2 regions of the Micromonospora sp. CNZ303 genome follow, and region 2 is predicted to be linked to the other one. Evidence: riboswitches for the same ligand, from Rfam matches in the RefSeq annotation. Region 2 holds a riboswitch; the other holds the start of a gene.

Region 1 (5,547 bases), on a different contig from region 2:
AGTGCAGCACCGCGCGTCCCGCGTTCGCGCCCCGGTTGATGCCGGACAGCACCACCGCCGGCGGGGGACCGAAGGCGCCGTGCACGGCGATCAGCGCGATGAAGCCGGGGGAGCCGCCGACCGCGAACGCCGGCACCCCCGGCACCTCCGGCAGCGGGTGCTCGTGGACCACCACCTGCCCGTCGCGCTCCACGGCGGTCATCGCGGCGCTGGTGCCGCTCGCCTCCTCCAGCGGCGCGGCGACGACCACGTCCAGGCCCCGGTCCGCCGCCGCCCGCGCCAGCGCCTGGATGCCGGGCGCGGCGATCCCGTCGTCGTTGGTGACCAGTACCCGCAGCGTCATCGCTCGGCCGCCCGTTCGGCCAGCTCGTCGGGGCTGGTCCGCTCCTGCGGCCGGCTGCCGGCCGGTACGAGACGCACCCGGTCGACCAGGCCGGTGATCGAGTCGAGCCGGCCGGTGCCCAGGCCGTGCCGGGTCACGTTCAGCGCGCCGGCCGCCGCGCCGGTACGGATCGCGGTGCGCACGTCACCGCCGCGCGCCACCACGGCCGCCACCCCGGCGGTCATCGAGTCGCCGGCCCCGCGCGGATCGGCCGCCTCCAGCCGGGGCATCTCGACCTCGAAGACCTCGCCGTCGACGAGGGCGAGGGCGGGCTTGTCGGCCCGGCTCACCACCACGTTCTCCGCGCCCCCGGCGTGCAGGTCGTACAGGGCCCGGGTGAGCTGCTCCTCGTCGTCGCCGTCGGCGCGGCCGTCGGCGATCAGCTCCTCGTGGCTGACCTTGAGGAAGAAGACGCCGCTGTCCAGCACGGCGTCCAGGTGCTCGCCGCAGAGGTCGACCACCACCCGGCTGCCGTTGGCCCCCAGGTCGGCGGCGAACCGCCGGTAGAGGTCGGCCGGGACCAGCGACGGCTCGTTCGGCCCGCTCAGCACGCTGACCGAGGCGCGCAGCCCCTCGCCGAGCGCCAGGTTGTAGAGCTCGTCCAGCTCGTGCCGGCTGAGCGGCTGGCCGGGCACGTCCACGATCTCCTGCCGGGAGCCCTCGCGCCGATCGTGCACGTACCCGCCGCTGCCGGAGTCGCGGACCACCACCTTCAGGTGCACCCCCTCGCTGACCAGCAGCGGCTCCAGCACCTGACCGATCTCGCCGCCGAGGGCGGCGCAGAGCACCACGTCGACGCCGAGCGACATCACCATCCGGGCCTGCCAGACGCCCTGCCCGCCGGGGTGCAGGTGCAGCTCCGGCGCCTCGCTGGGCTGGTCGACGGTCACCGTCAGCCGGGGCGTGGGCGCGAAGACCATCACGTGCCCGCTCATCCGTCGTACCCGTTCATGCGCCCATCCTCCGCCGGTCGACACGTACCGTGACCATCCATCAGCTGACCGTAGTGTGGTCGGCGGCCGGACGTCCGGACTCCGGGCGGGATCGGCGCGGCGTTGCCAGGGCGCCCGGCATGCGCGACGATCGGGCGACCACCGACGCTGGGGAGACGGCGTGCTCAGGCGAAGTTCCTTCAGCTACACCGTCCAGGCGCGCTGCTCCCTCGCGGAGGCCGCAGCCCTGCTCGCCGACCCCGGCCGGCAGGAGGACCTGCACCCGCTGATCGTGCGGGTCCGCCGGGTGCCGCCCCGTCCTGGCGCGCGGGCCAGCTACGACATCACCGATCGACTGGCCGCCGGGCCGGTGCGCCTGCCGATCACCTACCGGGCCGACGTCCTCGTCGACGATGCCGACGAGATCGTCACCGTGGCCCGGCAGTGGCCCGCCACCACGGTGCGCAACCACACCCGCCTGCGGGCGGAGCCCGACGGCGTGGTGCGCATCGAGGTCGAGATCACCCTGGCCGCGCCCGCGCCGCTCTTCGGCTACGCGTTCCGCCAGGCCCGCGCCGCCCACCTCGGGCTGGCCGCCCGCCTCGCCGCGGCCCTCGACACGAGCCCGCCCGGGGCACCGGGGGACTGACCGGCGGGACGGGCCCGCAGCGGCCGGAGGCGACGGACGCCGTCGCGCCCCGGTGACCCGCGACGGGCGGGGCACCGGGGGCGCGGGCGTCAGTAGACCGACAGGTGCACGTGGTTGGTGTGGTCGCTGGACGGGTCGCCGTTGGCCCCGCTGTACGACTTCCAGCCGCTGCTGGGCAGCCAGATCTGCCTGTACCAGATCACGTAGAGCACGGCGAGCCGGTCGGCGTTGCGCACGAAGTACGCCGACAGGTTGTTGCCGTACGTCCGGTCGCCGCCGGTGGCGTCGCCGCCGAAGCCGCCCTTCTGGGCCGCGAAGTCGCAGGCCCGGCCCTTCGGGTGTTCGCCCGAGCCGCCGGGGCGGTAGCAGGAGACGTAGCGGGTGAAGCCCGCCGCCTTGGCCTGGTTGAGCGCGTGCAGGGTGCGCGGGGTGATGCAGCCGTTGGCGGGGGTGGGGTCGTTGACGCTGCACGACTCGCGCGGCCAGGAGCCGTCGGAGTTGCGCGGGGCCGCCTTCGCCGTCTTGCTGGAGGTGCCGCCCGGCGAGGCGCCCGCCCCCGTTGACTGCTGCCGCTGTTGCTGCTGCTCGCGGTTGGCGACCGTCAGCGCCCGCTCGGCCTGCTCCTTGCGCTTGGCCATCACGGTGACCTGCTTGCGCTGCTCCCGGATCTCGCCGTCCAGGGCGAGCTTGGTGCGGGTGGCCTGGTCCCGGGTCTCCTGGAGTTCGCGCAGGGCCCGGTCCTCCTTGGCGGCCACCGCGTCGAGGGCGGCGGCACGGTCCATGAAGCCGTCCGGCGAGCTGCTGTTGAGCAGGGCGGACGCCACGCTGAGCCGGCCGGTGCGGTAGGCCGCCCCCGCGATCTCGCCGACCTTGGCGGTGTGCGCGGCCATCTCGACCTCGGTGGTCTTGAGCTGCGCGGCGAGCTGCTGCTGCCGCTTGGCCGACGTGTCCAGGGCGCGCTTGGCGTCGAGGTAGCCCTTGCTGGCGGCCTCCAACTGGGCCCGCAGGGCGGGGGTGCCGCCCTCCTCGTCCTGGCCGGGGGCCGCGGCGAGCAGGCCGGCCCGGGTGGCGGCCGCCGCCGGGGCGGCGGTGACCGGGGCCCCCGCGGCGCCGAGGGCGAGCATCGTGGCGATCAGGGCCGCCGTCCGGGCGGCACGTCGTCGTACAGGTGCCATCACTGGCATACACGTGTCCTTCCGTCAGCCGCCGACCGGGTTAGCTGACGGGTTCGGGACGGAAGATCCCTACCGCTGACGCGGATGCACCCCACGAACATGGTTCCCCGGTTCGCCCCGCCGGGCGATTAGGCGGCGGCCACCGCCGGCACCGGAGGGTGCCGCCTGGCGGAGGCCGAAGCCGAGCCTACCGGTGCCGGTGTGACTGATGCAGCGCAGGTGACGCAGGGTGTACGTCCACTAACAGTCAAATCCGGCATAAGCGCACAATACTCTCCCAGATTTAAGGTTGTCCTCATTACCACTCAACCGACCCGCAGGCCCCGCGCGACGCTCCGGGCTCGATCTGCAACGTGGCGTGCTCGATGTGGAAGTCGTCGTGCAGCGCGGCCCTGGCGGCGCCCAGCACCGCGCCGACCTCCGCGCCGGGTGCCATGGTCAGGTGGGCCGAGGCCACCTCCATCCCGGAGGTCAGCGTCCAGACGTGCAGGTCGTGCACCTCGGCGACGCCGGGCACGGCGGCCAGCCGGTCGTGCACCGCGGTCACCTGGAGGTGCTCCGGCGCGGCCTGCACCAGGATGCGCAGCGCGGCCCGCCCGAGCCGCCAGGTGCGCGGCAGGATGAACACCCCGATCGCGACCGCCACCAGTGGGTCCGCCCACCACCAGTCGGTGGTGGCGATCAGCAGCGCGGCCCCGATCACGCCGAGTGACCCCAGCAGGTCGCCGAGCACCTCCAGGTACGCGCCGTGGACGTTGATGCTCTCCTTCGCCCCGGAGCGCAGCAGCGCGAAGGCGCCGATGTTGGCGAGCAGGCCGAGCACGGCGACCACCAGCATCGGGCCGGCCAGCACCTCCGGCGGGTCGCCGAAGCGGCGTACCGCCTCGATCACGACGTAGACCGCGACGCCGGAGAGCAGCATGGCGTTGGCCAGTGCGGCCAGCACCTCCAGCCGGTAGAGGCCGAAGGTGCGCTGCGGGTCGGCGCCCGCCCGCCGGGTGGCGGCGATCGCCGCGAGCGCCATGCCGATGCCGAGCACGTCGGTGAACATGTGCCCGGCGTCGCTCAGCAGGGCCAGCGAGCCCGTGCGGAAGGCCGCCACCGCCTCCACCACCATGAGGCCGGCGAGCAGCCCGAACGCCGCCCAGAGCCGGCCCCGGTGGCGGTGCGCGGCATTCGCCACCGACCCGTGATGGTGGTCATGACCTGCGCCCACGCGCCCACCCTCCGTCAGGCGTCCGAATTCGCGTTCAATCTATGCTCACATCGCTATGTATGCAAGTAACGGCGGCTCAGCCGATCGGGTCGACGGTGGTCAGCCGCTGGGTGGCCCGGGACAGCGCCACGTAGAGCGTCCGCACCCCCGACCCCGGGTCGGCCCGGATCTCGCCCGGGGCGACGAGGACGACCCCGTCGTACTCCATGCCCTTGGCCTCCAGGCTGGTCACCACCTGCAAACGTGGCGTGCCGAGCCCGCCCAGCCAGCCGGCCACCTCGTCGCGGCGCGGCACCGGCGTGATCACCCCGACCGTGCCCTCCACGTCGGCGAGCAGCGCGCCGGCCGCCGCCACCACCGCGGCCTCCAGCTCCGCCGGCGGCACCACCAGCGCGACCGGGTCGACGCCGGTGGAGCGCACCGCCCGGGGCAGCGGCAGGTCCGGGTGCAGCCGGCGGATCTCGGCCGCCGCCACCGCGAAGATCTCCGCCGAGTTGCGGTAGTTCGTGGTGAGGGTGAAGTGGTGCCGCTTGCGCCGGCCCAGCGCCTGGTCCCGGGCCCGGGTCAGCTCCTCGGGATCCCCCGTCCACGCCGTCTGCGCCGGGTCGCCCACCACCGTCCACGAGGCCAGCCGGCCCCGCCGGCCGATCATGCGCCACTGCATCGGCGAGACGTCCTGCGACTCGTCGACGACGACGTGCGCGTACTCCCGGTAGTCGTCCGGGCGTTCCCGCGCCGCCTCGCGGGCGGCGCGCTGCCGGTCGGCGAAGGTGCTCAGCTCGCGGACCCCGCCGGCCAGCTGGAACGGGTCCCGCTTCGCCCGGGCGGGCTTCATCGGCTTGCCGAGCAGCGCGTCCAGCTCGTCGAGCAGCGCGATGTCGGCGATCGTCAACCCGGCGGCATCGAGGCTGCGGTACGCGTCGGCCAGCAGCCGGATCTCGGCGCGGGAGAGGATCCCCTCGGCGTAGCGGTGCAGCCGGTCCGGACGGGCCAGCCAGCCCAGCACGTGCCGGGGGTGCAGCCGGGGCCACCACGCCTTCAGGAACTCCCGGAACTCCGGCCGCTCGGCGATCTCGTCCTCGAACGCGCGCTGCTCGGGCAGCCGCCCCACGCCCAACCTGCGGGCCTGCGCCCACAGCGCCGCGAAGACCCCGTCGAAGCCGGCCCGGCGCACCTCGTTGCGGCGGGCGCCC
Region 2 (5,547 bases):
GCGCACGGGCGGCGCGACCGGCCTGCCGCTCGACCCGGACGAGGCGACCCTCTCCCCCGCCACCTGACGCCCCGGCAGCCAGGCACAGCGGTCGCGACGGCGGACCTCCGGGCCGGCCGGCGCGCCGTCAGCGGTACGGCTCGACGAGGTCCAGGACCGCCTCGGGGGCCTCGACGTGGGCGTTGTGCCCGAGGCCGGGCAGGACCGCCACCGGCACCCCCAGCTCCGTGAGCTGGGCGTCGGTGACCATGGGGTCGTGCTCGCCGCGGGCCAGCAGCACGGGCACGTCGGTCGCCGCCAGCAGGGCGGGCAGGTCCGGCGCGCCCACGCCGAACGCGGCCGCGTCCATCGCCAGCCGCCAGCGGCCGTCGACCTGCCGCAGCCCCGCCTGCACGACGGGGTGGTCCGGGGCGAAGAGCCCGGTCAGGCCGGCCACCCGCAGGTAGCGGCGGGCCGCCTCGTCCCGGCTGGCGAACCAGGTCACCGGCCGGGCCGCCAACTCACCCGCCTTGGCCAGCTCCGCCGGCGACCAGACGGCCTTGATGCCGAGCCCGACGACGGCGTCGACGGGCAGCCCGGCACCCCGGGCGGCCAGCGCCAGCCCGACCACCCCGCCGAGGGAGTGCCCCAGCACGACGAGCCGGTCCCCCGCCGCGAGCCCCGCGGCGATCCGCGCGGCCAGCCCCGGGAAGGAGTACTCCGGCAGCGGCGGCGACCAGCCGTGGCCGGCGAGGTCCGGCGCCAGCCACCGCCCCGCCCACCGGCGCTCCAGCAGCGGCGCCCAGGGCAGCCACACGTCGCCGGTCGCGCCCATGCCGTGCAGGAGCAGGAGCACCCGCCGGCCGTCCCGGTCACCCGACTCATCGACCATGGGCGCAGTGTGCCACCCGTCGGACGCCGCGGGCGAGGGCCGTGACCCGGACACGACATCGGGCGCCGACCCCCCGGGTGGGGAGCCGACGCCCGAGGACGTCGCTCAGGCGGAGTAGCCGCGGGTGGCGGCCCAGTTCGCCAGGGCGATGGTGCTGATCCAGTACGACGCGGTCGCCGGGTTCGCCGAGTCGGCGATCTTCACCAGCCGCCCCTCGTCCTGGTAGCCGACCACCGCGACGTAGTGGCCGCCGGGGAAGGAGTGCCAGCCGCCGTCGGTGTCCGTGGCGCTGCCGGCGACGTTGACCACGACGCCCCGCCCGTCGGCGATGGCCGCGACGACATCGGCCTGGAGCCGGTCCATCTGGGCCGGGGTGGCGGCGCCACCGGGGATCATCCGGGTCCGGTACGGGTCACCCTTCACCGTCGCGTTCAGCACGCGGGTGGTGTCCTGGGCCGAGTCGGTGCCCATCTGGTCGGTGCCCAGCTGGGCGCCGAGGGCGTCCTGGCTGCGCGCGATGCCGGCGGCGCTGAGGGCGTGCCGGACGGCCGCCGGACCACAGTTGTAGAAGGTGGTCTGGGCCTGGTAGTCGTAGTCCAGGCTCTTGGCGGCCGGAGGCTTCGGCGGCGCCGGCTTGCGGGTCAGATCCGGGTCCGGGGCGGCGCTGGACGCGCTGGCCGACGGGGCGGCGCTGGACGCGGCCGGGGCGGCGCTGGACGGGGCGGGCGCGACCCGGGCCTGGCTGCGCGAGGCCGCGGCGTCGTCCCGCAGTTCGGTGGCGGCCACCGGGGCCTGCGCGGCGGCGGGGGCCTCGTCGGCTCCGGCCAGCAGCGCGCCTGTGCCCGACGCCAGCACGAGCGCCGCGGCGGACGCGGCGGCCAGCTGGTACGGACGCTCGGACGTGAGGCGACGCAGCTGTCGCTTGAGGTGGTGCTTCACGGTTTCCTCCACGGGCTCAGGGGTGAGCGGCCGTCGGTCCGCGCCGAGGGCAGGGCGGACCGACCGCGCGGACGGGCGTCCGGGCGGGTGGTGGACCACTCAGGGGATGCGCCCGGGACGCCGGGCGACGGACGGTGACCGGTGGGTCAGCTCATGACCTGCGGGCGGACGAGCGCGGTCACCGTGGCGCCGTGGAGACGGCGGCACAACCGAGGGGTGTACGGGTGTGGCATGAAGATGGAACTCCTTCCGACACCGCCGACCGGGTTAGCTGACGGATTCGGGCGGGAAGAACGCCCTACCACGGGCCCACGGCCCACGGATTCACCCCAACGAGCACTGGGTCCCCGGTTCGTCGTTCACGATTAGGCGGGTCGGCGCGGCGTCGCCTCTGGCGATCGGGTACCGCACCGGACGCGCCGACATTACTGGCCGGCCCGCGCCCTGCCAACCCCGTCCCACCTGCCTAAACCTTGATCCGGAAACAATTTTTGCGGGCACTTCGCCACTGACGCGACTCAATGGGACGACCGCTTCTGCGCGCACCTTGAGGCGACAACGGGACAAGTGGCCGACATCGGCGCCGAAACCCCGGCAGGAATCGACCGGGCCGCGCCCGATGACCGGTTCGCCGACGTGGTGACCGGCGTCACCGAAACGGTCGGGATTTTCGTCGCCCGGGCTCTCCGGCCGCCGGGGCGCTCAGTGCGAGTCGGCGTACGTCGGTCGGTGGCCGTCCTGCGGGTCGGCGGCCCGGGGGCGCGGCACGGCGCTGCCCCCGTCCGCCGGCGCCGCCCCGGGGCCGCCGGGGCCCTTCCCGGCGCCGTCCCCGTCCCGCGGCGTCCGGGCCGGCCTGCGCGGGGTGAGCAGCCGCATCATCGGCGTCTCGACGAGACGGTGCAACAGCCCGGCCAGGGCCAGGTTGACCAGCAGGAAGCCGAGCACCACCGCCAACCCCCACCAGCCGGTGAAGCCGACGCCCCAGTCGCCGGTGAGCCGCAGGACGGTGATCATCACGAGGACGTGCACCAGATAGAAGGCGAAGGAGACCTCGCCCAGCCAGACCATCGGCCGGGACCGCCACGGTGAGCGCCGCCCGCGCACGTCCGCGTCCGCCGCCGCGGCGATGACCAGGATGTACGCCACCGAGAGCAGCGCCGCCCACAGTTCGGCGCGGACCCACTGCGCGGCGACCACCCAGGTCGCCACGAAGACCAGGCTGGCCAGCGGCAGGCCCGGCCCGCGCCATCGGCCACGCCGCATCAGCTCGGCGGCGGCCACGCCCATCCAGAACTCCAGCGACCGCACCGGCGGGAAGACCTGGGTGAACCACCAGCGGCTCTCCTCGGGCACCAGCGCCTGGGCCGGCCAGAGCGCCAGGATGAGCAGCGGCACCGCGACCACGACCGCCCACAGGGCCCACGGCCGGGCCCGGCGGATCAGCGGCAGCGCCAACGGCAGGCAGAGGTAGAAGAAGAACTCGCAGGACAGCGACCAGCTGACCGTGTTGATGCTGTAGAAGTGGCCCGGCCGCGGGTCCCACGCCTGGAGGAGGAACAGGTTCTCCACCGCGACGAACCGGTCCACGGGGTCGGCGAACCAGGCCGCGACCGCCAGGGCCGCCACCCACAGCACCACGTGGCTCGGCCAGATCTTGGCCACCCGGCGCCGCCAGAACGCCCGACGGGTGTCGGTGGGTCGGGCCGACCAGACCAGCACGAAGCCGCTGAGGATGAAGAAGAACTGCACGCCCGACAGCCCGAGCGCGAAGGCCCAGTCCACGACGGCCTTCTGGCCGGGCTCGGCGATGATGCCCATCGTCGCGACGTGGAACCCGAAGACGAGCAGGGCGGCGACCCAGCGCAGCCCGGTCAGCGACGGCAGGCGGCTGGCCGGGGACGCGGGCCGGGCGGCCGGCGCGACGGTCGCGGCGGCGTTCATGCCGGCATCCCGACGATCGGCAGGGTCACCAGCACGTACGTCTCCTCCTCGACCCCGTCGCCGGGCGTCCCGGGAGGACGCCCCGTGGCGGCTCCGGTCGGCACCGCCCGCCGGGCACCATACCCGCCGCTCCTGCTGATCTTTCCGTCCCGTCCGGAAGCGACTGTTCCGCCCTATTCAGGGCGATCGTTGCGTCCCGTCCCCGTGACGGGGGTGACGGCCGGCTAAGCCCTCGTCGGCCGGTGGCCTAATATTCCGTGACCCAGAGGCGACGAGAGGCGGGGCACATGCATCGGCGGATCCTGATGCGGGCCAAGAAGGGCCCGTTTGACGTCTACTCGCCGGAGGAGAGCTACGAGCACAACTGGATCGGGGAGAACAACGGCAACCTCGTCTTCAGCCACGCCGCACACAAGCTGCTGCGCACCGCCACCGCCGAGATCGCCTCGACCGAGTTCAAGGTCAACCCGCGCGACGCCGACATGATCAACGAGCGGTACGACGTCTACGTGGTGCCGCTGGCCAACGCCTTCCGGCGCAGCTACGCCCACCGCGTCGAGGCCATGACCAAGCTCATCGAGCGGCTGAAGATCCCGGTAGTGGTGCTCGGGGTCGGCGTACAGACCGACGTCCACGGCGACCGGGAGTACCTGCGCCCGATCGACGACGTGGTGACCCGGTTCGTCCGGGCGGTGCTGGACCGCTCGCCCAGCATCGGCGTCCGAGGCGAGATCACCGAGGGCTACCTGCGCACCCTGGGCTTCTCCGCCGTCGACGTGATCGGCTGCCCGTCGATGTTCCTGCACGCCGACAACCTCCGGGTGGAGAAGCGGAAGGCGGCGCTGGCGCCGGACGACCGGCTCGCGCTCACCGTCTCGCCGTACGTCAAGTCGATGGCGAAGATCATCACTCGGCACCACGAGCGGTATCCGAACCTGCGCTACCTGCCACAGGACCTCAAGACGCTCGGCACCCTGCTCTACGGCGACGCCCCCGAGGACCGGGGCAAGTCCAGCGCGATCCCGATCCACACCTCGCACCCGCTGTTCACCGAGGACAAGGTGCGGATGTTCGTGGACCCGTGGACCTGGATGGACTACCTCTCCGGGTTCGACTTCGCGTTCGGCACCCGGATCCACGGCACCATCACCGCGCTGGTCGCCGGTACGCCCGGCTACCTCTTCGCGCACGACTCGCGCACCCTGGAACTCGCCCGCTACTTCGACATCCCGCACCGGGTGATGAAGGACGTGCCGGCGGACGTGGACGCCGCCCAGCTCTACGACGAGGCGGACTACACGGCGCTCAACGACGGCCACAAGGCACGCTACGAGACCATGCTGGCCTTCCTCGCCAAGCACGACCTGGGCAACGCCTTCGCCGACGGCGACAGCGCGGCCCGGTTCGACGCGCAGGTGCGGGCCACCACCTTCCCGCCCGCCGTGCGTCCGGCCGCCGCGACCGCACCGCCCGCGCTGCTGGAGCGCATCCGGTGGCTGCACGACCGCAACACCGAGTTGCAGGCGGAGGCGGAGACCCTGCGCGAGCAGCGCCTGCGGAGCCGGGTGAAGCGGGCCGTCGGCGGCCCGGTGCGCCGGATCCTGAACCGTTGACCCGACGTCGGGCAACGCCGACGTGTGCGCCAGGTGACCGACGGGCGACGAGCCGCCCCCATCGTCGTACACCTGTGCCAACGGGCGGTACGCTGGGCCGATGACCGGGGCCGCCTACCAGCCGTCGATGCTCGACCTCACCGCCGCGCAGCCGTCGCTGGGTCCGTTGGCCGGCCGGCTGCG

The links. A riboswitch is a leader RNA that binds a small molecule or an ion and turns the genes downstream of it on or off. The one in region 2 is predicted to bind cyclic di-AMP.
Region 1: another riboswitch for cyclic di-AMP. It lies ahead of EV374_RS18990 (VldE C-terminal domain-containing protein); the one in region 2 lies ahead of EV374_RS15100 (C39 family peptidase).

The regions. Positions count from the first base shown of each region.
Region 1 covers NZ_SLVT01000011.1:153,442-158,988, forward strand. The annotation lists gene surE (5'/3'-nucleotidase SurE) at 1-343, opposite strand, end outside; gene EV374_RS18980 (PfkB family carbohydrate kinase) at 340-1,317, opposite strand; gene EV374_RS18985 (SRPBCC family protein) at 1,496-1,963, shown strand; gene EV374_RS18990 (VldE C-terminal domain-containing protein) at 2,053-3,138, opposite strand; cyclic di-AMP (ydaO/yuaA leader) riboswitch at 3,152-3,283, opposite strand; gene EV374_RS18995 (cation diffusion facilitator family transporter) at 3,437-4,354, opposite strand; gene EV374_RS19000 (AAA family ATPase) at 4,431-5,547, opposite strand, start outside.
Region 2 covers NZ_SLVT01000008.1:115,767-121,313, reverse strand. The annotation lists gene EV374_RS15110 (CDP-glycerol glycerophosphotransferase family protein) at 1-67, shown strand, start outside; gene EV374_RS15105 (alpha/beta fold hydrolase) at 128-871, opposite strand; gene EV374_RS15100 (C39 family peptidase) at 977-1,822, opposite strand; cyclic di-AMP (ydaO/yuaA leader) riboswitch at 2,052-2,192, opposite strand; gene EV374_RS15095 (acyltransferase family protein) at 2,513-3,751, opposite strand; gene EV374_RS15090 (polysaccharide pyruvyl transferase family protein) at 4,039-5,364, shown strand; gene EV374_RS15085 (alpha-ketoglutarate-dependent dioxygenase AlkB) at 5,465-5,547, shown strand, end outside.